One region of the Cellulomonas sp. H30R-01 genome, then DNA from elsewhere that is predicted to be linked to it. Evidence: predicted binding sites of a transcription regulator. Region 1 holds the regulator's gene; the other holds the start of a gene.
The links. Region 1 encodes LexA, which represses DNA repair genes until DNA is damaged. Its sites were predicted from a motif close to TCGAACANNTGTTCGA; they were not measured.

Region 1 (11,551 bases):
GCACCGCCAGTCCTGCTCCGAGTGGATCACCAGGGTCGGCGTGCGCACCGCGCCGACGTGCGCCATCGGCGACTGGGCCGCGACCGCGCGCGCACCGTCCTCGTCGGCCGCGTCACCCAGGTACTCCAGACCGAAGAACCAGCCGATGTCGCTCGAGCCGACGAAGCTCACAGGGTCGAGGAAGCCGCGCTCGACGACCGCCGCCGCGAACCGGTCCGTGCGCGTCGTCAGCCACGCCGTGAGGTACCCGCCGTACGACCCGCCCATCACGCCCACCCGGTCCGCGTCGACCTCCGGCAGCGTCGCCGCCGCGTCGAGCAGCGCCAGCACGTCGTCCGTGTCGACCGTGCCGAACGCGCGGTGGATCGCCCGGCCGTGCGCGCGGCCGTACCCCGACGAGCCGCGGGGGTTGCCCAGCACGACCGCCCAGCCGGCCGCGGCGAGCACCTGCACCTCGTCGAAGACCGCGTGGGTGTACTGCGCGTGCGGTCCGCCGTGGATCATGAGGATCGTCGGGTACGGGCCCGGCCCGTGCCGCTCCGGGTCGGGCGTCACGACCCAGCCGTGGACCGGGTAGCCGTCCGGTGCGGTCGCCTCCACCTCCCGGGGCTCACGAACGCCCGCCCCCCGCAGCGGCGCCGAGAGGTCGGTGCGCGGTGCGGCGGCACCCGACCCGTCGAGCGGCACCGTGAGGACGTCGCCCGCCGACGTCGGGTGCGCCGCGGTGACCACGGCGAACGGCACCGCACCCGACGCGACCGCCGCGCCCGACACGACGTGCCGGTCCCCGAGCAGCGTGACCAGCGCACCGTCGTCGGTCACCCGCGCCAGGTGCACCGCACCCCGGTGCTGGACGGCCACGAGCGGCCCGTCGGGCGACTCGGCGAGCACGCCCGCGTCGAGGTCGACCGCATCGGCGTCCGTCAGCCGCACCGGCACAGCGGGCTCCTGACCCGCGACCGGCAGCGCCGCGCGGAACAGGCCGACCTGCGCGGCCACGAAGTCGTGGCCCGACGCGCCGAGGTCGGTCGCGAGCAGCCACACCGACGTGCCGTCGGCCGACGGCAGCACCGCCTCGACACCCAGGGTGCTCCCCCGGTCCGCGTCGGTCACCGGCACCAGGTCGAGCACGTCGACCGCCGACGACCCCGCGGGCACGAGAACCGCGTCCCGACGCAGGTCCTCCTCCCGGTCGGCGTGCCGCGGGACGACCGCGACCAGCGCGTCGCCCGACGGAAGCCAGCGCGCGCCGCGCACCTCCGCGTCACCGCGGGTCAGCGCCGTCGACTCCGGGACCTCGGTCACCCGGGCCAGCTGCGCGGGCGCTCCGTCCGCCGTCGGTACCTGGACGACGAAGACGTGCTGGCGCTTGTCCCGCTCGAACCCGACGCCGTCGCCGCGGTACCGGAACGACGTGATGTGCCGCGCGGGCTCACCGGCCGGGTCGCCGCCGGCCACGTAGCGCCCCTCCTCCGGCACGCGGGCGAGGTACGCGATCCGCCGCCCGTCGGGCGAGAACCGGGGTGCCGACACCCCGAGCGGCGCGTCCGTGAGCCGCACCGGCTCCCCGCCGGTCGCCTCGACCACGTAGAGCTGCGGCTTGCCCCGGGGCTCCGCACGGCAGAACGCGACCCAGCGGCCGTCGGGCGACACGTCCGGGGCGGTGTCGCGGTGCCCGCGGGTGATCCGGTGCGGCGCGGCGTCGCCGACGAGCGGGACCAGCCACAGCTGCCCGGTGTACTCGTCGGTCTCGAGGTCGGGGTGCGTGACGGCCACGACGGCCGCGGAACCGTCGGGCAGCACGGCGGGGGCGGACGGGACGGACAGGAGCGGCAGGTCGTCAGGTGTCACCGGACGAACCTACGTGACGTCGCGCCGTGCTCCGGCCGTGCCCGCCGCGCCGATACGCAGGGCGCGCCCCGACTCAGGCGGTCGGGCCGGGGCTCGTCGAGCCGGCGACCGAACCGACCTCGTCCACGGAGTCGGAGCCCGCCGCCTCGATGCGACCTTCGCGGTCCGCGCGGAGGACGGTGATCGCCGCCTCGAAGTCCTCGAGCGAGTCGAACGCCTGGTAGACGCTCGCGAACCTGAGGTACGCGACCTCGTCGAGCTCGCGCAGCGGCCCGAGGATCGCCAGGCCGATCTCGTACGCGTCGATCTCGGCCGAACCCGACGCGCGCAGCGTCTCCTCGACGCGCTGCGCCAGCAGCGCGAGGTCGTCCTCGCTCACGGGACGCCCCTGGCACGCCTTGCGGACGCCGTTGGCGATCTTCTCGCGGCTGAACGGCTCGGTGACGCCGGAGCGCTTCACGACCGAGAGGCTCGCGGTCTCGACGGTCGTGAACCGCCGGTTGCACTGCGGGCACTGACGGCGGCGGCGGATGGACGAGCCGTCGTCCGACGTGCGGGAGTCGACGACACGGGAGTCCGGGTGTCGGCAGAACGGGCAGTGCACCGCGATGTCTCCTCGCTGTCACGGACAGCGAGGCCCCTGCCCCCCGCTCGTCCTCGTCCCGGCGACGCTAGGACACCGTCCCACGGCGTCGCAAGGCGCGCCGACCTGACCACTCGAACGACCGCTCCGGTGTCGCGGGCGAGGTCGCGGAGTCAGGCGCTGGCGCGCAAGGAGGCGGCCGCTCGACGCGGCCGCCTCCCCGGAGACGCTGCCGTCCCAGATCACGGACCGACTCGCCTCGGTCCGGCGCGGTGCTGCGGCGCGTGGCGATGCGGGCATCACCTCGGCCACCCCTCGACGAGCCCCCCAGCCCGTTCGATGAGGTAAGCCTAACCTACTGAGGGACAGCCCCCTCGTCAACGCTCCTCCCGGCGGCGCCCCCGCCTTCCCCGCAGGGGCACCGCCGCGGCTCAGGAGCGAGGCAGGAGGATCTCCTGGCCCGCCATCAGACCGGCGTTCGGGAGGTCGTTGAGACGCACGAGCTCGAGCACGACGTCGCGCACGTCCTCGCCCGGTGCCGCGACCTGCTGAGCGAGACCCCACATCGTCTCCCCGTCGAGGACGACGTGACGCGTGACCTCGACCGCGGAGCTGACAGGACCGTCCGCGGACGCCCGCGCGGCGATCGTCGAGACACCGATCGCGAGCAGCAGGCCGAGCACGACGACTACCAGACGGCCGCGGGCCGTCAACCGCAGCGGCGCCTGCTCTGCGGCGGTGGGGGCGGCGGCACCGCCGCCCCCCGCACGAGGCTCGACCGACGTCCGGCCCGCCGGTCCGACGGACCGCGACGCGGGGGGCGCCGACAACCGGACGACCCGCAGGTTCGGACGCACCGCTCCCGGCCCCGCCGGCGACAGCACCGCAGCGCTCATGTCGACTCTCCGCTCCGTCATGTTCGAACGTCTGTTCGTCGAACGTCTGTACGATGTCTACCACCCGGCTCCGACACGCGTCCAGACGAGATCGAACAGATGTTTGATCTGGCTGCTCGCACTGCCTAGGCTGGCCGCGCAGGACAAGCGCACCACCGACCACTGACACCGCCCGGGTCCGCCCGGCCCGGACGCAGGTCAGCAGCGGTGCGCCCGGTCCGGCACCGAGCAGGCGGCGACCGGCCGACGACGTCAGGAGGGCTGCAGTGAGCACCAGCGGGGACACCACGACCGGCACACAGGACCGGGTGGCGACCGTCCACGCGCTCCCCGACGGGCCGGACGGGTCCGACGGCCTCACGGCGCGGCAGCGCCTGGTGCTCGACACGATCCGGGCGTCGGTCGAGTCGCGCGGCTACCCGCCCAGCATGCGCGAGATCGGCGAGGCCGTCGGCCTCACGAGCCCGTCGAGCGTCAAGCACCAGCTCACGGCTCTCGAGCGCAAGGGCTACCTGCGCCGCGACCCGAACCGACCGCGCGCGATCGAGGTCGTTCACCCCGACGACTCGCGCGGCGTGTCCACCTGGACGGCGCCCGACGGCTCGCGCACACCGTTCTCGGCACCCGTCACCGGGGACGACGAGCAGGTGCCCAGCCCGTCCTACGTCCCGGTCGTCGGCCGGATCGCCGCGGGCGGCCCGATCCTGGCCGACCAGGTCGTCGAGGACGTGTTCCCGCTGCCGCGTCAGCTCGTCGGCGACGGTGAGCTGTTCCTGCTCCGGGTCGCGGGCGACTCGATGATCGACGCCGCCATCTGCGACGGCGACTGGGTGGTCGTCCGCCGGCAGCCGGTCGCGGAGAACGGCGAGATCGTCGCGGCCATGATCGACGGCGAGGCGACGGTCAAGACGCTCCGCCGCGCCGACGGTCACGTGTGGCTGATGCCGCACAACGCCGCCTACGCGCCGATCGTCGGTGACGAGGCGACGATCCTCGGCCGGGTCGTCTCCGTCCTGCGCAGCCTCTGACGCCGGCCTCGTCCTCGTCCGGGTGCAGCTCGGCGACGTGGGCGCGACCCTGGTCCGGGGTGAGGACGACGCCCCGGAGCCCGACCGAGGAGCCACGATGCCCGGACGGATGCGAGACCCCGGCCCCAGCGTGAAGGACGCGAAGCTCTACGAGCGGCTGCGCGACGAGGGGAACAGCAAGGCGAAGTCGGCGCGCATCGCCAACGCCGCCGCCGGATCGTCACGGTCGGCCGTCGGCCGCAAGGGCGGCCGCTCGGGCGACTACGGCGACTGGACCGTCGACGACCTGCGCAGGAAGGCGGCGGACGTGGGCATCGAGGGGCGGTCGCGCATGCGCAAGTCGCAGCTCATCGACGCCCTCCGGTCGCACTGAGCCCGACGACCCGCGCCACCACCCCGTGGCCGCCGTCGCACGACGGGCGCAGCGGCGGCCGCGAGGTGGTCGCGGGTCAGAACCCGAACTGGCGCGCGACGTCCTTGACCGCCTCGGCGGAGCGGCGCAGGCCGGCGAGCTCGTCCGCCGACATCGGCACCGCGAGCCGGTCCTCGACGCCCTTGGCACCGACGACGGCGGGCACGGAGAGGCAGACGTCGGAGATCCCGTAGTAGTCGTCGAGCAGGGACGACACGGGCAGGATGCGGGACTCGTCGTTGAGGACCGCCTCGATGATGCGCGACCCCGCGAGCGCGACCGCGTAGTTGGTGGCGCCCTTGCCCTCGATGATCTGGTAGGCGGAGTCCACGACCTCGCGCGCGATCCGCTCGCGCACCTCGGAGGTCAGCGCGCCGCCGCGCCCGCCGAGGCCGTTCCACTCGAGCAGCGGCACCGCGCCGATGCTCGCGGAGCTCCAGAGCGGCAGCTCGCTGTCACCGTGCTCGCCCGCGACGTACGCGTGGACGTTCTGCACCGCGACGCCCGTCTCGCGCGCGATGAGGTACCGCAGCCGCGACGAGTCGAGGACCGTCCCGGAGCCGAACAGCCGCGACGGCGGGAGCCCCGAGATGCGCAGCGCGGCGTACGTCACGACGTCGACCGGGTTGGTGACCATCACGTACGTCGCGTCGGGCGCGACCTCGACGACAGCCGGGAGGACCTTCCGGACGAGCGAGATCGTGGCCTCGGCGAGGTCGAGGCGCGTCTGGCCGGGCTTCTGCTTCGCACCCGCGGTGAACATCACGATGTCGGCGTCGGCGCACACCGCGATGTCGTCCGACCCGACGACCTGGGCCATCGGCATGAACTGGATGCCGTGCCCCAGGTCGAGCGCCTCGGCCTGCACCTTGGCCTTGTTGATGTCGTAGAGCGCGACCGTGCGGGCGGCACCGCGCATCAGGGCGGCGTAGGCCATCGTCGACCCGACGGCGCCGGCCCCCACGATCGCGAGCTTGGACGTCCGGCGGCGCGGGACGTGCGGCGTCACGGCGTCGTCGAGGTCAGGGGTCTCGGTCATGGGGGTCTCCCGCGTCGTCGTGCGACCGCCCGGGTCCGGGTCGGTCGGGGTGCGCGTCGGCGCCGGCCACGAGCACCGGCGCCGCACGTCGGCGCAGCTCTGAGGCTAGTCGTCCCCGGTGAGGCGGCGCAGGGCGGACACGGCGACGTCGCGCTCGGTGGTCCGCCAGAAGCCCGGCAGCGACCGGGCGAGGAACTCGCCGTAGCGCGCGGTGACGAGCCGCGGGTCCAGGACGGCCACGACACCGCGGTCCTCTGTCGTGCGGACCAGGCGTCCCGCGCCCTGCGCGAGCAGCAGCGCGGCGTGCGTCGCGGACACGGACATGAAGCCGTTGCCGCCCGCGGCGGCGACCGCCTCGGTCCGGGCCGAGCGCACCGGGTCGTCCGGGCGCGGGAACGGGATGCGGTCGATGAGGACGAGCCGGCACGCGGGCCCGGGCACGTCGACGCCCTGCCACAGCGACAGCGTGCCGAACAGGCACGTCGGCTCGTCGGCGGCGAACCGCGCGACGAGCGTCGGGAGCTGGTCGTCGCCCTGCAGCAGCACCGGCACGTCGAGCCGTTCCCGCATCGCGAGCGCGGCCGCCGTGGCGGCGCGGCGCGACGAGAAGAGCCCGAGCGTGCGTCCCCCGGCGGCGCGGACGAGCGCCTCGATCTCGTCGAGCTGCGCATCCGTCGCGGGTTCGCGCCCGGGCGGGGGCAGCCGACGTGCGACGTAGAGGATCCCCTGCCGGGCGTAGTCGAACGGGCTGCCCACGTCGAGGCCGTGCCAGGTGAGGGGCCCGGGGTCGTCGGCCGCGTCCGTGCCGGTCGCGACGTCGAGCGCGTCGGCGTCGTCCTGCGTGCCCGGCAGGCGCGACGGGCCGACGGGTTCGGCGTCGGGTCGGACCTCGAGACCCACGGACCGGGCGACCGGGTCGAACGAGCCGCCGAGCGAGAGCGTCGCCGACGTGAGCACCCCGGTCCGCCCGCCCAGCAGGTTCGTGCGGATGAGCCCGTTCACCGCGAGCGGCGCGGCGTGCAGGCGCGTGAGGACGCCACCGCGCCGGTCCTCGCCCCGCGCGCACCACAGCACCGTGTGGCGGTTGTCCTCCGGGTCGGCGGCCATGCGGTCGGCGACCTCGAACAGCGCGAGCATCGCGGACGCGGCCATCTTCAGCCCGCCGTCCGGCGCGGCAGGACGCCCCGCGGTGGAGTCGGGCTTGAGGGCGCTCAGCAGCGTGCGCGACGCGTCCCGGACCGCGGCGACGGCGTCGCGTGCGGCGTCGGGCAGCCCGTCGGGGAACCGCCCCTCGGGCAGCTCGACGAGCACCGCGGCGAGCGCCTGCGCCGCCGCGTCCAGGTCCGTCGTCGGCACTCCCCCGTGCCGCCGCGCGAGGCGCGCGGCGTGGTCCACGGTCGCGAACGACAGGTCGGACGTCGCCTGCGCGGTGACGCGGTCCGTGAGCTCGTGCGCCTCGTCGACGATCAGCACGTCGTGCTCGGGCAGCACGCCCGGCGAGCCCGAGGCGGCGATGCCGAGCATCGCGTGGTTCGTCACGACCACGTCCGCCTCGCGCGCCGACGCCCGCGCGCGCTCGGGGAAGCACTCCTCGATCATCGGGCAGCGGGTGCCGAGGCACTCGAGCGACGTCACCGACACCTGGCGCCACGCGCGGTCGGTCACGCCGGGGACGAGGTCGTCCCGGTCGCCCGTGTCGGTCTCCTCGGCCCACTCGCGCAGCCGGAGGATCTGCTCGCCGAGCGACTCGCTGCCGTCGCGACGTCCCGCCCCGGCAGGTGCGGGGTGGTCCGCGGCGCCCGCGTGGTCCCCGAGGTCGAACAGCGTGCCGGGCTCGTCGTCGGGGTACCCGCCGGCGACCTTGTGCACGCACAGGTAGTTGTGCCAGCCCTTGAGGAGCGCGATGTGCGGCCGGCGGGGCAGCCGAGGCGCGAGCGCGTCCGCGACGAGCGGCAGGTCGCGCGTGACGACCTGCCGCTGCAGCGCGAGCGTCGCGGTCGAGACGACGACGTGCTCGTCCGCGAGGACCGCGTGCCGGACCGCCGGGACCAGGTAGCCGAGCGACTTCCCGGTGCCCGTCCCCGCCTGGACGAGCAGGTGCTCGCCGGTCTCGAGCGACCGCGAGACGGCCTGCGCCATCGCGTGCTGACCGTCGCGGCGGGCGCCGCCGAGGGCGCCGACGGCGAGGTCCAGGAGGTCGTCGACCGTCGGTTCCGCATCGGGCACCGCGACAGCGTAGTCGCGGTCACCCACGCCGTCGGTCAGGCGGTCCGGACCGCCGCCGCCGTGAGCTCGGCCGCGAGCTGCTGGTCGACCCGCGCACGCAGCGCGGTGCCCTGCGCCGTGTGCTCCTCGTGGTCGATGTCACCGTGCTCGTGCACCCGGCTGACCAGGTCGCCGCGGTCGTACGGGACGACGACGTCGACGGCCACGCCGGGCCGCGGGAGCTGGTCGGCGATGAGCGCCTGCAGCTCCTCGATGCCCTCGCCCGTGTGGGCGGACACGACGACCGAGTGCACCTCGCGCGACCGGAGCCGCGTGATCGCCTCGTCGGACGCCCGGTCCGCCTTGTTGAGCACGATGATCTCCGGCACGTCCATCGCCCCCGGGATGTCGGCGAACACGTGCCGCACGGCCGCGATCTGCCCCTCCGGGTCGGGGTGGGACGCGTCGACGACGTGCAGGATGAGGTCGGCGTCGGCGACCTCCTCGAGCGTCGACCGGAACGCCTCGACGAGCTGGTGCGGGAGCGCCCGCACGAACCCGACCGTGTCGGCGAGCGTGTAGACGCGCCCGTCGGTCGTCTCGGCGCGGCGGACCGTCGGGTCCAGCGTGGCGAACAGCGCGTTCTCGACGAGCACCCCGGCGTTCGTCAGCCGGTTGAGCAGCGACGACTTGCCGGCGTTCGTGTACCCGGCGATCGCGACCGACGGGATCGCGTTCTTGCGACGCGACGCACGCTTGGTCAGACGTGCGGGTTCCATCGCCGCGATCTCGCGGCGCAGCTTGGCCATGCGGTTGCGGATCCGGCGCCGGTCGAGCTCGATCTTCGTCTCACCGGGACCGCGCGAGCCCATGCCCGCGCCGGCGCCGCCGACCTGGCCACCGGCCTGCCGGGACATCGACTCGCCCCACCCGCGCAGGCGCGGGAGCAGGTACTCGAGCTGCGCGAGCTCGACCTGCGCCTTGCCCTCCCGCGACTTGGCGTGCTGGGCGAAGATGTCGAGGATCAGCGCGGTCCGGTCGACGACCTTGACCCGCACGATGTCCTCGAGCGCGCGGCGCTGCGAGGGGGCGAGCTCGCCGTCGACCACGACCGTGTCGGCGCCGACGGACGCGACGAGCAGCGCGAGCTCGGCGGCCTTGCCCGAGCCGAGGTACGTGCCCGGGTCGGGCGTGCGGCGGCGCTGGATGACGCCGTCGAGGACCTCGGAGCCGGCCGTCTCGGCGAGCGCCGCGAGCTCGCGCAGCGAGACCTCGGCGTCCTCCGCGGTGCCGGTGCCCCACACGCCGACGAGCACGACCTTCTCCAGACGGAGCTGCCGGTACTCGACCTCGGTGACGTCCTCGAGCTCGGTCGACAGGCCCGCGACCCGGCGGAGCGACGTGCGCTCCTCGAGGTCGAGCTGGTCCCCGTCGTAGGTGGAGTGGACGGTGCCGCCGTCCTGCAGCGCGGTGCCGGCCCGGGCGAGCACACGCGCGACGACGTCGTCGGCGACGTCCTGCACGCTACGAGGCTCGTAGGCCTCGGTCTCGTGGGTGGTGTGCTGCGGGTCGTTCACGCGGTGCCTCTCGGGTCGGCTTCGTCGGCTGCTCTTCCAGGGTCGCACGCGCTCCCCCGGGGTGCGATCCATTTCGCTGCGGGCCGAGCGTGCGCGGGTAGGGTCGGCCCGTGAGCGGCCAGGAGCACTACTTCACCGCGCAGCCCGCGTCCCCGGTGGAGCTGCGCACGCTGACCGTCGAGCTGGCCGGGCGACCGGTGCAGGTGCAGACGGCGGGCGGCGTCTTCTCCCCCGACCACGTCGACCACGGCACGCAGGTCCTGCTGCGGACCGCTCCCCCGCCGCCGTCGACCGGCGACCTGCTCGACCTCGGGTGCGGCTGGGGGCCCGTCGCGCTGGCGCTCGCGCTCGAGTCCCCGGACGCGCGCGTGTGGGCCGTCGACGTGAACGAGCGCGCGCTCGACCTGGTCCGGCGCAACGCCGCGGCGCTCGGCCTCGGCAACGTCGTCGCGGCCCTGCCCGACGAGGTCCCCGACGACGTGCGGTTCGCGACGATCCGGTCCAACCCGCCGATCCGCGTCGGCAAGGAGGCGCTGCACGAGCTCCTGCTGCGCTGGCTGCCGCGACGTGCGCCGGGCGGCGACGCGCACCTCGTCGTCGGGAAGAACCTCGGCGCCGACTCGTTGCAGCGCTGGCTCGCCGCGACCCTCGGCGGTGGCGTCGTGGTCGAGCGGTCCGCGAGCGCGAAGGGGTTCCGGGTCCTCGTCGTGCGGGACGCCTGAGGCGGGCGCCCGCGCTCCGGCGTCGGCGAGGCGCCTCGGCGCCCTGGACGTCTCGCCCGTCAGGACCGGGCGGCCTCGGGAGACGCCACCGCCGACGCCTCCGCGATGGCGGCGCGCAGCTGCGCGAGCGACGGCACGCCGGTCGCCCGTCGACGGACGCGTCCGGTCGCGTCGAGGACCAGGACGGTGGGCGTCGACAGGATCGCGAGCCGCTCGCCGAGGTCCAGGTGGTCGGCGACGTCGAGGTCGACGTGCGTGACGCCGTCCTCGGTGCGCAGCGCGTGCTCCACGACCTGGCGGGTCCGGCGGCACGGCACGCAGAACGTGCTGGAGAACTGCACGACGGTCGCGCGCGCACCGAGGGGTGCGCCCAGGTCGTCGGAGGTCAGCGCGACGTCCGGCACCGGCCCCGGGCGGCGACCGCGCACCGCCGGGACGGCGACCGCCGTCGGCCCGGCCCCCGCGGCGTGGGCGGTCCGCGCGGCCTCGGTCATCGACCCGTGGCCCCCGTGACGGCGGCGAGGTCGACCGTCGCGGTCGCCACCAGGACGGCAGGACCCGCGAGCTCGACGTGCCCGTCCGGCAGCGCGGTCACGCGCACCGTGCCGCCGGGGACGTCGACGAGCCACACGTCGGGTGCCCCCGCCCCGGCCCACGTCCGGACCGCCATCGCGGCCGCGCACGCACCGGTCCCGCACGACCGGGTCTCGCCGACCCCGCGCTCGTGCACGCGCATCGCGACGTGCCCGACGAGGGTGCCGTCGGCGGCGCGGTCCTCGGTGAGCGGCACGACGAGCTCGACGTTGGTGCCGTACGGCGGGACGGGCCGGACCTCGGGCGCGCGCGTCAGGTCCGCGGCGGCGAGCTCGTCGGGGCCCGCGAGCGCGAGGACCGTGTGCGGGTTGCCGACGTCGAGCGACAGCGCGGGCCGGACGTCGTCGAGGCCAGCGACGTGCACCTGCGCGTCGAAGCCTGCCTGCACGGCCTCGTCGCCGCCGGGGACGGACCAGCGACCCATGTCGACCGCGTACCAGACGTCGTCGTCGAGACCCGCCGGGACCGGCACGCGGCGCACCCGGCGGACGCCCGCGCGGGTGCCGAGCACGAGCTCGCCCTCCGCGTCCCACAGGCCGAGGCGCTGCGCGAACGCCGCGAAGACGCGCACGCCGTTGCCGCACATCTCGGCGACCGAGCCGTCCGCGTTGCGGTAGTCCATGAACCACGTCGCGGAGGGGTCC
Region 2 (11,551 bases), 1.8 Mb from region 1:
CTGTGCGGTGCTGAGCCTGACCGTCCGCGTGTCGACCCAGGCGGCGAGCCTCAGCAGCACGTCCCGGGCCTGCGTGCTCTCCAGGTAGCGCCAGACGTCGAGGAGCCCGGCCAGGGTCTTGTGCAGCGCGTAGTACGGCACGTTCCCGTTGCCGGTGCCCGTCTCGGCGACCGAGAAGTCCGACTCCGGGAAGCCCGCGAGGTAGCCGGCGGCGAAGCCCTTGGCGCCGTTGTTGGCCTGGCACTTGGCGAGCTCGGCCACCATGTACGAGGCCTTGTCCCGGCACACGGTGTCGCCGAGCGACGCCCACGCCTGCGCCCACGCCGAGAGGAAGTGGCCCTGGCTGTGGGAGCGGAACGGGAAGCTCGGTGCCTCCCACCCGCCGAGCGGGGCCGCGCCCGCGGTCGACAGGCCGTGGTTGGCGCGGAAGTTGTACAGCAGCCGGTCGACGTCGACGAACCGCAGGTACGCGAGCGTGCGGTTCTGGTTGTCCATCCACCGGCTCGCCGTGAGGCGGACCTGATCGAGCGAGAACTCCGAGGCGCCGACACCGACCTCCCCCCGGGCGGGCGGCACGACGGCGACCGCTGGGGCCGCGCTGAACAGGGACGGACCGATCGCCGTGACCGCTCCGGCGAGTGCGGCACCAGCCAGGACCGTACGACGGCTGACCTGGGCGGATGCTGGGGTCGCAGACTGCTGACGTGTCATCGGATTCTCCATCGAATCGGCGCGGAGCGGCGATGTTAACGCTCACAATTGCACCGGGTCCGGAGAGCGAAACGGTTCAGTCGACGGTTCAGCGCTGATCGGCGAGGCCCTGCCTTGTCGTCGCCAGGCCGCTACTCAGCGTCCTGCACCTCGATCAGGTCGAGGTCGCGGACGCAGAAGCGGTGGTGCTCGAAGGTCTCGTTGAGCACCGTTCCGAGGCACTGCCGCACCGAGCCACCCCGGGCGTACGGCGGCCAGACGTCGTCGTCGGGCACCGGCGCTCGCGCTGCGAGCTGCACAGCGGTGACCTCGTCGAGCCAGGCCTCGAGCTCGGCGGCCTGGGCGTCACGCACGCTCACGATCTCGTCGAGCGACGGATCGAGCGAGAGGTCGAGCCCGTGCGCCCCACGGTAGGGCTCGACGGTCGGCCCGATGCCCATCGGCGTGAACTGCTCCGTCGAGCCCAGGCAGCAGCGGCGGAACCACGAGTCGTGGACGAAGACCAGGTGGCGCAGCGTCTGCACCGCCGACCACTCGTCGTTCACGCTGCGGCGCTCGATGCCGGGCGTGCGGCGGATTCGCTCGATCGTGGCGGCCCAGCCGGCACGGAGCTGACGCGCTGCCTCGCGCAGATCGGCCGGGTCCTCGGAGCGGATGAGCACCCGGACCGGATGACGCCGGTCGAGCTCCGCCTCGACGTACTCGGTGACGTCGACACCGTTCACCACGAGGTTGGTGACGAGCCCGTCGATCACGGCATCCTGCATGACGACGCCGACCAGGCGTGCCCCGGTCAGATCGCACTCCCGGAACTCCGCACCGCGCAGATCCTCGTCGACGTACCGCGTCATGCTCCGCACACTAGGTCCGCACACCGACATGCCAGCCACGACAGGAGCCGTGGGAGGACGAGCAGCACGAGGGCGCCGGCGACGACGTCCAGGTGGGTGACCCACCGTCCCGGGCAGGGGAAGCGTTCTCCTGGACTCCAGGGAATGTCGCCAGGGGGTGGAGACCAAACTCTCACGCAGGCGTGAGGCTTGATTCCTTGTGCGCCGCGCGAGCGCCGGACTTATCGGACTCGACGATCCAGAACGGCTCGTCGTCGGAGGCCCGGAACTGCTGCCCGTCGAACGTGAAGTCGGATGTCCGACGCTCGACCGTCGTCCCCGTCGTGCGGCCCTGCGAGGTGTTCCAGTGGACCTTCTGACCCGCTCGCATCCTGCCTCCTCGCTGGTTCACCGGCTCTACCAAGCGGTTTGTCGGGAGCCGTCTCTCGCGTGTGGTGCTCGCATTTTCAGAGTCGGCAGCATCTCGACGATCGCCGATGCTCAGGCCTGCATGTCGACGAACCGCGAGTAGTGCCCCTGGAAGGCGACCGTGATGGTGTCGGTCGGGCCGTTTCGGTGCTTGGCGACGATCAGGTCGGCCTCGCCCGCGCGCGGCGACTCCTTCTCGTAGGCGTCCTCGCGGTGCAGCAGGATCACCATGTCGGCATCCTGCTCGATGCTGTTGTGGACGGCGATGCCGTTGGCGACGAAGTTGTGAGTGCCGAGGACGGTCGCGTCGAAGACCGGCTGCTCCCCCATCGGCTCGATGGCGACGACCTCGTCCCACAGCAGGTCGTTGACGGCCATGATCTCCAGGTCCTCGCTCCCGAGGACTTCGGCGATCCGGCCGAGTCGCTGCCGCGACGGCGCGTGCTTCCACATGGTCGAGCCGCAGAACTGCGTGCCCAGGGCAGCCGCGGGCTCGCGGTGCGTCATGCCGTTCTCCACGAGAAGCTCTCGCACGTCGTCCCACACCTGCCTCGGGACGGTGTCGACGTTCGGGTTGCCCGTCTTGGCGCGGACGATCTCGAGCAGTCGCTCGGCCTGGAGCCCACGTGCACCATGGACGCCGATCTCCTGCAGGAACCTCCGCTGGTCGTCGCTGCCGGAGACGTCGAGCGTGTACCCGTCGCGGTATCCGGCCTTCGGCGTCGCCCTGCGGATGCGGGTCGAGATGCCGAAGCGCAGCAGCAAACGGGACAGGTCGTCGACGAGCCGACGCGACGTGGACGCGTAGTAGATCCGCCCGCCCTGGCCGTTCGCGTTGACCGTCACGGAGCCGTCGGTCGCCCAGATGTGACGCAGGAAGAGCGCAATCTGCTCCTTCGGCAGGTGGAACACCGCGTTCGGCACGAACTTCTCGTGGCTGCGCGCGCCGAACAGACCGAAGTCGTCGAGCCACTCAGCGATGGGGCTCCGCTTGCCGCGGGCCAGTCGGGAGGGCGCCGGCAGACGGAGGGTCGTGACGCGGGCAGCCGTGTAGTCGTCGCGGATCGGCGTGATGCCGAACGCCGTCGCGGCGTCGGAGACCGCCGACAGGTTTGCCTCGTCGACGGACGCGTACCGGACCGGCTGCCGCTTCACGAACGATCCGTCGCCGAGCAGGTGCGCGAGCATCACGACCTTGCGATCGTCCCACGCCGCCCGCTGCTCCGGGCCGGGCACGTGCCGCGGGACCCCGAGCCGCGATCCGACCTCGAGCTCGCCGAGCGGCGTCCAGCCCTCGTACGTGAGGAACGGATGGTTCGCGGTCGCGGTGACCTCCTTGCCGGAGGCGAGCCGCAGCCGGTAGACGGGCTTCACGCCGGTCGGGAAGACGTGCGTCATGTGACGACGGACGTACTGCAGCCGCTCGTCGAGCGCCCACACCGGCACGTCCTTGGCGCCGAGCGCGTAGAGCTCGCCGAGCGTCGTCTCCGCACCGGTGTCCGCGCGCAGGATCCGCGTGTCCTCCGTCAGACAGCCGGACTCGCGGAGGTCGCTCATCTGCGGCTTCTTGTCCGTGCGCTGCTCGGGACCACGGTTCAGCTGCGAGATGGCGATGACGGGGACCTCAAGCTCCTTCGCCAGCAGCTTGAGCGCTCGCGAGAACTCCGAGACCTCCTGCTGACGCGACTCGACGCGCTTTCCCGAGGTCATCAGCTGGAGGTAGTCGATGATGACGAGCTTGAGGTCGTGCCGCTGCTTGAGCCGCCGCGACTTCGCACGGATCTCCATGAGCGACATGTTGGGCGAGTCGTCGATGAACAGCGGCGCCTCGGAGATCTTGCCCATGGTCGCGGCGACCTTCGCCCAGTCGTCCTCGCCCATCTGACCCGTGCGCATCTTCTGCAGGTGCACGCGGGCCTCGGCGGACAGCAGACGCATCGTGATCTCGTTGCGGCTCATCTCGAGCGAGAACACGACGGACGTCATCCCGTGCTTGATCGACGCCGACCGCACGATGTCGATTCCCAGGGTTGACTTTCCAATTGCAGGCCTCGCTGCAACAACGATCATCTGCCCCGGGTGCAATCCATTCGTCAGGCGGTCGAGGTCGGAGAATCCCGTCGGGACGCCGATCATGCCCTCGCCGCGATGACCCGCGGCCTCGATCTCGTCGACCGTGCCGCCGATGATCTCGCCCAGCGGCAGGTAGTCCTCCGACGCGCGCCGCTCGGTGACGGCGTAGACCTCGGCCTGCGCGTTGTTGACGATCTCGTCGACGTCGCCACCGTCGGTGCCGTAGCCGAGCTGGACGATGCGCGTGCCGGCCTCGACGAGCTTGCGGAGGATGGCGCGCTCGCGCACGATCCGCGCGTAGTAGCCGGCGTTCGCGGCGGTGGGGACGGACGCGATGAGCGTGTGCAGGTAGGGCGCGCCGCCGATGCGGCCGATGTCGCCGCGCTTGGTGAGCTCGTCGGAGACCGTGATGGCGTCGGCGGGCTCGCCGCGGCCGTAGAGGTCGAGGATCGCGTCGTAGATCGCCTCGTGCGCGGGGCGGTAGAAGTCCGTGCCCTTGATCTGCTCGATGACGTCGGCGATGGCGTCCTTGGAGATCATCATGCCGCCGAGCACGGAACGCTCAGCGTCGAGGTCCTGCGGCGGGGTGCGGTCGAAGCCGCCGTTGCCGCGACCGGAGTCCGGGGGCGCCCCGTACTCGAGCTCCTCGATCGTCACTGGCCGCCCATCCCCGTCGTCCGTTACCGTCGAACATCTGTTCTAGCAGGGGCCACCGACAACCCCGCACGCTCGCACCGCACTCGCGTCCGGTCCTGCCTCGCCCGTGAGGTTAGGACGGTCCGAGCGGGGTTCCAAACGGGCCTGTGGACAACCCTGTGAGGTCTCCTGTGGACGGCGGCGGACCCGCTTGTGCACAGTCCGTGGACAGTCCTGTGGATACGGTGGATGAAAGAGTCCTCACGAACCGCTGACCGGCCCTGACGCTGTGCACGGCATGTGGATGCGAGAAAGGTTGGACGAGATTTCATCTGACGGACATCACACGTCCGCCGTCGACCGGCAGATTCTGTCCCTCGCCGTCCCGGCGCTCGGTGCGCTCGTCGCGGAGCCGCTCTTCGTCCTCGTCGACTCCGCGGTCGTCGGCCACCTGGGGACGGCGTCCCTCGCCGGTCTCGCACTGGCGTCGACCGTGCTCGTCACGGTGGTCGGCCTGTGCGTCTTCCTCGCGTATGCCACCACGGCGGCCGTCGCGCGACGGCTCGGTGCGGGCGACCGCGGCGGTGCGCTGCAGGTCGGCGTCGACGGCATGTGGCTCGCGCTGGGCCTCGGCGTCGCGCTCGGCGCGCTCACGTGGCTGACGGCCCCCTGGGTGATCGGCGCGCTCGGCGCGACCGGCGACACCGCGCACCAGGCCGTCGTCTACCTGCGCTGGTCCGCCCCCGGCCTGCCGGGCATGCTCCTGGTGCTCGCGTCGACGGGTGCGCTCCGCGGCCTCCAGGACACGCGCACACCGCTCGTCGTCGCCACCGCCGGCGCCGTCGTGAACGCGGTCCTCAACGTGGTCCTCGTCTACGGCGCGCACCTCGGGATCGCGGGGTCCGGGTTCGGCACCGCGCTCACCCAGCTCGCCATGGGCGCCGTCCTCGGGGGCGTCGTCGTCCGCGGCGCCCGAGCCGCCGGCACGCGCCTGAACCCGCACGCGGCCGGCCTGTGGGCGAACGCCCGCGCCGGCGCACCGCTGCTGGTCCGGACGGTCACGCTGCGCGCCGCGATCCTGCTGACCGTCTGGGTCGCGACCGCGCTCGGCGCGACCGCCCTCGCCGCGCACCAGGTCGTCAACGCCGTCTGGGGGCTCGCCGCGTTCGCCCTCGACGCCCTCGCGATCGCCGCGCAGGCCCTCGTCGGTCACGCCCTCGGCGCCGCCGACGTCCCCCGCACCCGCGCGCTCCTGCGCCGCACGCTGCAGTGGGGCGTCGGCGCGGGCGCCGTCCTCGGGCTGGTTCTCGGCGGCGCGTCCTGGCTCTACGTCCGGGCCTTCACGACGGACCCCGACGTGCAGCGCGCCGCCGTCGTGGCCCTCGTCATCGCGGCCGTCACCATGCCGATGGCCGGGTGGGTGTTCGTGCTCGACGGCGTCCTGATCGGCGCGGGCGACGGGCGGTTCCTCGCCTGGGCGGGCGTCCTCACGCTCGTCGCCTACGTCCCGGTGGCACTGGCCGTGCGCGCGTGGGCGCCCGAGGGCGTCGCCGGGCTCGCGTGGCTGTGGGCCGCGTTCGCCGGCGTGTTCATGCTCGCCAGGGCCCTCACGACCGGATGGCGCGCCCGCGGCACCGCGTGGATGGTGACGGGCGCCTAGGCCCACGACGCGCCGCGCGTCAGGCGCCTGTCGACTCCTCCGCGTACCGGGAGGCGAACGCGCCCGGCGTCATGCCCGTGACGCGGCGGAAGTCGCGGGACAGGTGCGGCTCGTCGGCGTACCCGAGCCGCGCGGCGACCTCGGCGACCGTCGTCCCGCCCGCGCGCAGCAGGCCCGCCGCCTCGTGCAGCCGACGCCGCTGCACCAGCCACTTCGGCGACAGCCCCAGCCGTCGCCGCGTCAGCCGCTGCAACGACCGCTCCGTCATGCCGAACCGGTCGCACAGCTGGGCGACGCGCAGCAGCTCGGGATCGTGCTCGACGGCGTCGACGATCGCGTTGACCTGCCGACCCTCGTCGTCCACGGGCAGCCACCGCCGGAGGAAGTCCCCGACCAGATCCGTGGCCGCGCGCTGCCGCGACTCGTCCGCCGGGTCGGGCGTCATCTCCGCGCGCACGCGCGCGACCAGCGCCTCCGCGTCGGCCGGAGCGGTCGTCGTCGCCAGCGCCGGCGCGAGGTCACCGTGCCGACCGGTCCACGTCGCGACCGTCCCACCGGTCAGCAGCGCGCCCGCGGCCGGCTGGAGCAGCACGCCCACCGCCCACCCGCTGCCGGTGAGCGTCGTCGTCGAGAGCCCGGGCGCGACGCCGTAGAAACGCGCGTACGCGTCCGCGACCACGATCAGGCAGACGGGGTACTGCAGCACCTGCTGCACGGCCGACCCACCCCCGGGCACGTCCCACGTCGGCACCCAGTACCGCCGCACGAGGTCCGCGAGGTCGGGCTCGGGCGCCCACCGTCCGATGCGGAACGACCGGTCCGCCGGGTCGACGAGATGCGCACGCTCGACCTCGTCGACGGCCGCGCCGCCGACCGCACGAGCCGGAGGCCGTTCAGCACCGCCCGCCGCGCTGTCGGGTTTCATCAAGCCACCCCTCCCCTCGCCGCCTAGCGTCGCAGCCATGACCGACAACCCGACCCTGCAGACGTACGCCCGCCACGCCGACGGCATGCAGGCGACCCTCGACGCGATCGCCCCGTCGTCCTGGGACGCCCCCTCCGCCTGCGCGGGGTGGACGGGACGCGACGTCGTCGCCCACCTCGTCGACACCCAGCGCGACTTCCTCACGACGCACGGCGCCGACCTCGGACCGCGCCCCGACCTGGCCGACCCGGCCGCCGCGTGGCGCACCCACGCCGCTGAGGTCCGCGCCGTGCTCGCCCGACCGGGCTTCGTCGAGCGCGAGTACGACAGCCTCGGGTCCACGACGACGGTCGGCGCGACGCTGGACATGTTCTACGGGTTCGACATGATCGCCCACCGCTGGGACGTCACCGCCGCCGACGGCCGCGCCTACGCGTTCGACGACGCCGACCTCGACGTGATCGAGGGCATGGTCGCGGCGATGGGCGACATGCTCTACTCGAGCGGCGTGTGCGGGCCGGCCGTCGAGGTCGCCCCCGACGCGGACCGGCAGACGCGGGCTCTCGCGGCGCTCGGTCGGCGGGCGACGGTCGCCGTCTGAGCTCCTGATCCGACGGTCACCGACGGACCTCCCCTCCAGCCCGCTCGTGCCTGTCCGCTCAGGGCAGACACCGCACCGTCCCTGCGGTCGGCGACCCGGGTCTAGCGTGGCGGACAGGCGCGACGACGACGGGAGCCCCCATGACGCACGAGCTGACGGCCCGACCGCACCGGGTCGCGCACCCCTCGGCCGGCGGTGCCGGGCCGAACGGCCACGTCGTCGAGCACCGGGTCGAGCCCCTGCTCCGGCGGCTCGTCGGCGCGATCCTCCGCGAGCGTCGCGAGGACCAGGGCCGCACGCTGCGCGACGTGGCCGTCGACGCCCGCGTCTCGGTCGCCTACCTGTCGGAGATCGAGCGCGGTCGGAAGGAGGCGTCGTCCGAGGTCCTCGTCGCGGTGTGCCGCGCCCTGGGGATGCGGCTCGTGGACCTCGTCGGCGCGGCGCACGCGGAGCTCGCGCGCGCGGAGGGCCGCGTCGTCGTCGACCTGGCCGACCCCCGGCGATCCTCGCGCTACCCGGAGGCCGCGGACGCGACGCGGCCCGTCGTCGTGGACCTGCACGCCCGCACCTCAGGCCCGGGACGCGGCACCACGACGACCGACGCCGTCCTCCTGGCGGCCTGAGCCCGCGACGGGCCCGGCACCACCCGGCTCCGTCGCCTCCGATCACCCGCCGCACACCGGGCCGCGCGCCGAGGGTGGGTGTCGTGCGCCGACCGCGCCAGATCGCGCTCGCCTGCGTGCCCGCGACGGCAGCCGGGCGTGCGGCCGGGTCCCCTGACGGCCCCGACCGCACGCGCGGTCACGCGGCGGGCAGCGCGGCCGGCACCTCCTTGAGGGTCGTGACGACCCGGTCCGCGAGCCCGTACTCGACGGCCTGCTCGGCGGTGAGGATGAGGTCGCGGTCGGTGTCCCGGCGCAGCCGCTCGACGGGTTGACCCGTGTGCCGGGACAGGATCTGCTCGACCTGCGCGCGTTGCCGCTGGATCTCGGCGGCCTGGATCTCCAGGTCGGCGGCGGTCCCCTCGGCTCCCCCGGACGGCTGGTGCAGCAGCACGCGCGCGTGCTCGAGGACGTGCCGCTGCCCGGGCGTCCCGGCGGCGAGCAGCACCGCGGCCGCGGAGGCCGCCTGCCCGAGGCAGAACGTCGCGACGGGCGGCCGGACGTACTGCATGGTGTCGTACACCGCCAGCAGCGCCGTGAGGGACCCGCCCGGCGAGTTCACGTAGACGTGGATGGGCAGCTCGGCGCTGTCCGACTGCAGGTGCAGCAGCTGTGCGATGACGACGTTCGCGACACCGTCGTCGATCTCGGTGCCGAGGAAGACGATCCGGTCGGACAGCAGCCGCGAGAACACGTCGGACGCGCGCTCCCCCGTCGGCCGCTGCTCCACGACGTACGGGATCGTGTACTGGCCGGCCATCAGAGCCCCGCCTTCCGCAGCGCACCGTCGGGGCGCACGTCGTCGAGGTGCTCGACGACCTTGTCGACGAACCCGTACTCGAGCGCCTCGGCCGCGGTGAACCACCGGTCGCGGTCGGAGTCACGCTCGATGGTCTCGACGGTCTGGCCGGTGTGCTCGGCGATGAGGCCCTGCATGGTGCGCTTCACGTGCGCCATGTTCTGCGCCTGGATCGCGATGTCGACGGCGGTCCCGCCGATCCCGCCCGACGGCTGGTGCATGAGCACGCGGGCGTGCCGCAGCGCGAACCGCTTGCCGGGCGTCCCGGCGCTGAGCAGGAACTGCGCCGCCGACGCGGCGAGCCCCATCGCGAGGGTCGCGACGTCGTTCGGGATGAGCCGCATGGTGTCGTACATCGCGAGCGCCGCGCTGACCGAGCCGCCGGGCGAGTTGATGTAGAGCGCGATGTCGCGGCGCGGGTCCTCCGCGGACAGCAGGAGCAGCTGCGCGCAGACCCGGTTGGCGACGGCGTCGTCGACCTCCCGCCCCAGCACGACGATGCGCTGGTGCAGGAGCCGGGTCGCGAGGTCGTCGTCGAACGGGCGGGTCGGCGGGGCCGCCGTGCGGGCGGTGGTCGGGACGGTGTCGGTCACGGTGAGGTCCTCTCGGGCGGCGGGACGATGCGCTCGACGCTGCCACCGCGACCGCCCGCGTCGGCCCCACGTCTGCCGTGGGCGGATCCGCGCAGGGCAGACGCTCGTGCGGACGACCGCCGCGCTCCCCGTCGCCCTCCCCTGCCCACGCTCGTACGACGCTCGCCGACACCGAAGACCCACCCGCGCCGGTGCCCGCACCTGCGCACCCGCCCACCCGCTCGACGCTCGCTCACCGCTGACCGGACGCGTGCGAGTGACACGTCCGTACCCACCGCGTGCAAGTGATTATGACTCGCACGGTGTGCTCAGCCCGACGCGCGTCGGGGCACCCGGACGGGCCGTCGCCGCAGTTCAGAGCCGCTCGCTCCGGAATGCGCACCACCGCACAGTCGCTCGTCTCGCAGATCCGGTGGCCCAAACCGGCCCCGGACGAGGTGCGCTTGTCATAGTTTGTGGCCTGCCACGTGGCCGACGGCGCCCGCCGGAGCCACAGATCGGAGATGCTCCGCATGCCGCACACCACCCGCATCGGCTCCTTCGCCGCAGCCCTCGCGCTCGTCGTCGCCGCGATCGTCGTGCCGGCGGGCTCCGCCACCGCGACCAGCGGTCGGATCTGCACCACCGCCTGGGGGACGCTGTCGAGCACGGAGGTCAAGGTGCCGGCCAACGGCGGCCCCTACGTGCCGATCGGCGGCCACTACACCGACTGCTACATGAAGGCGGGCGCCAACATCACGGGACAGGGCGTCAAGGCGCTGCAGCAGTCGCTGCGCATCTGCTACGGCCAGACGTCGGTCGCGATCGACAGCTCGTTCGGCCCGGCGACCGCCGCCGGGCTGCGCACCGTGCAGGCGAGCCTCGGCATCTCGGCCGACGGCATGTACGGCAACCAGTCCCGCGACAGCCTGCGGTTCTTCATGGGCTACTTCGGACCGGTCGCGAACTGCGCCAAGCAGCCGTACTACCCGAACAACGACATCAACGACGGCCAGAACTGACGTCCGGCGACCCGGCACGCGCCGCCCGCCGACCCCCGACCCTGAAGGAGTTCTCCCGCATGCCGAAGCTGTCTCGCGCGCGCTCCCTGCTCGTCGTCGCGGCCCTCGCCGTGGTCGCCGTCGTCGGCCCCGCGGGTCCCAGCTCCGCCACGTCCAACGACCCGTGCAACTCGACGTTCGGCCTCGCGGGGTTCGACAACCACCGCGTGCCCTCGAGGAACAACCCCTACATCCCCGAGGGCGGGCACATGACCGACTGCCGGATGTACAAGAACATGGGGTACAGCCCGGGCGTCCTGCTGCTGCAGCGGTCGCTCGTCATCTGCTACGGCCAGAACATCAGCGCCGACGGCTACTACGGCGACAAGACGATAGCCGCCCTGAAGAACGTCCAGGCGCAGCTCGGCATCCAGGTCGACGGCCTGTACGGCAACGAGACGCGTGACCACATCAACTTCTTCCGGGGCTACTTCGGCCCCGTGGCCTACTGCGCCGGCGACCCGTACTTCCCCCAGCACGACGTGATGCACTACTGAGGCACGCACGACGAAGCCCCCGGACCGTCGGGTCCGGGGGCTTCGTCGTGCGGGAGCGGGTGTCAGCCGGCGACGACCTTGACGGTCACCTTGGC

Region 2: the regulator LexA is predicted to act here: its motif matches at 4,730-4,745, upstream of GXP71_RS16735 (replicative DNA helicase).

What each region holds. Positions count from the first base shown of each region.
Region 1 covers NZ_CP048210.1:1,067,136-1,078,686, reverse strand. Annotated here, with positions in the region: gene GXP71_RS04745 (S9 family peptidase) at 1-1,851, opposite strand, end outside; gene nrdR (transcriptional regulator NrdR) at 1,925-2,455, opposite strand; gene GXP71_RS04735 (LysM peptidoglycan-binding domain-containing protein) at 2,866-3,330, opposite strand; gene lexA (transcriptional repressor LexA) at 3,597-4,358, shown strand; gene GXP71_RS04725 (Rho termination factor N-terminal domain-containing protein) at 4,456-4,731, shown strand; gene GXP71_RS04720 (L-lactate dehydrogenase) at 4,808-5,809, opposite strand; gene GXP71_RS04715 (ATP-dependent DNA helicase) at 5,915-8,035, opposite strand; gene hflX (GTPase HflX) at 8,071-9,591, opposite strand; gene GXP71_RS04705 (class I SAM-dependent methyltransferase) at 9,702-10,313, shown strand; gene GXP71_RS04700 (thioredoxin family protein) at 10,373-10,807, opposite strand; gene dapF (diaminopimelate epimerase) at 10,804-11,551, opposite strand, start outside.
Region 2 covers NZ_CP048210.1:3,735,101-3,746,651, reverse strand. Annotated here, with positions in the region: gene GXP71_RS16750 (beta-L-arabinofuranosidase domain-containing protein) at 1-495, opposite strand, end outside; gene GXP71_RS16745 (DinB family protein) at 843-1,562, opposite strand; gene GXP71_RS16740 (DUF2945 domain-containing protein) at 1,735-1,932, opposite strand; gene GXP71_RS16735 (replicative DNA helicase) at 2,043-4,700, opposite strand; gene GXP71_RS16730 (MATE family efflux transporter) at 4,978-6,339, shown strand; gene GXP71_RS16725 (AraC family transcriptional regulator) at 6,359-7,264, opposite strand; gene GXP71_RS16720 (TIGR03086 family metal-binding protein) at 7,302-7,865, shown strand; gene GXP71_RS16715 (helix-turn-helix domain-containing protein) at 8,006-8,488, shown strand; gene GXP71_RS16710 (ClpP family protease) at 8,667-9,287, opposite strand; gene GXP71_RS16705 (ClpP family protease) at 9,287-9,919, opposite strand; gene GXP71_RS16700 (peptidoglycan-binding protein) at 10,432-10,920, shown strand; gene GXP71_RS16695 (peptidoglycan-binding domain-containing protein) at 10,980-11,456, shown strand; gene rplI (50S ribosomal protein L9) at 11,519-11,551, opposite strand, start outside.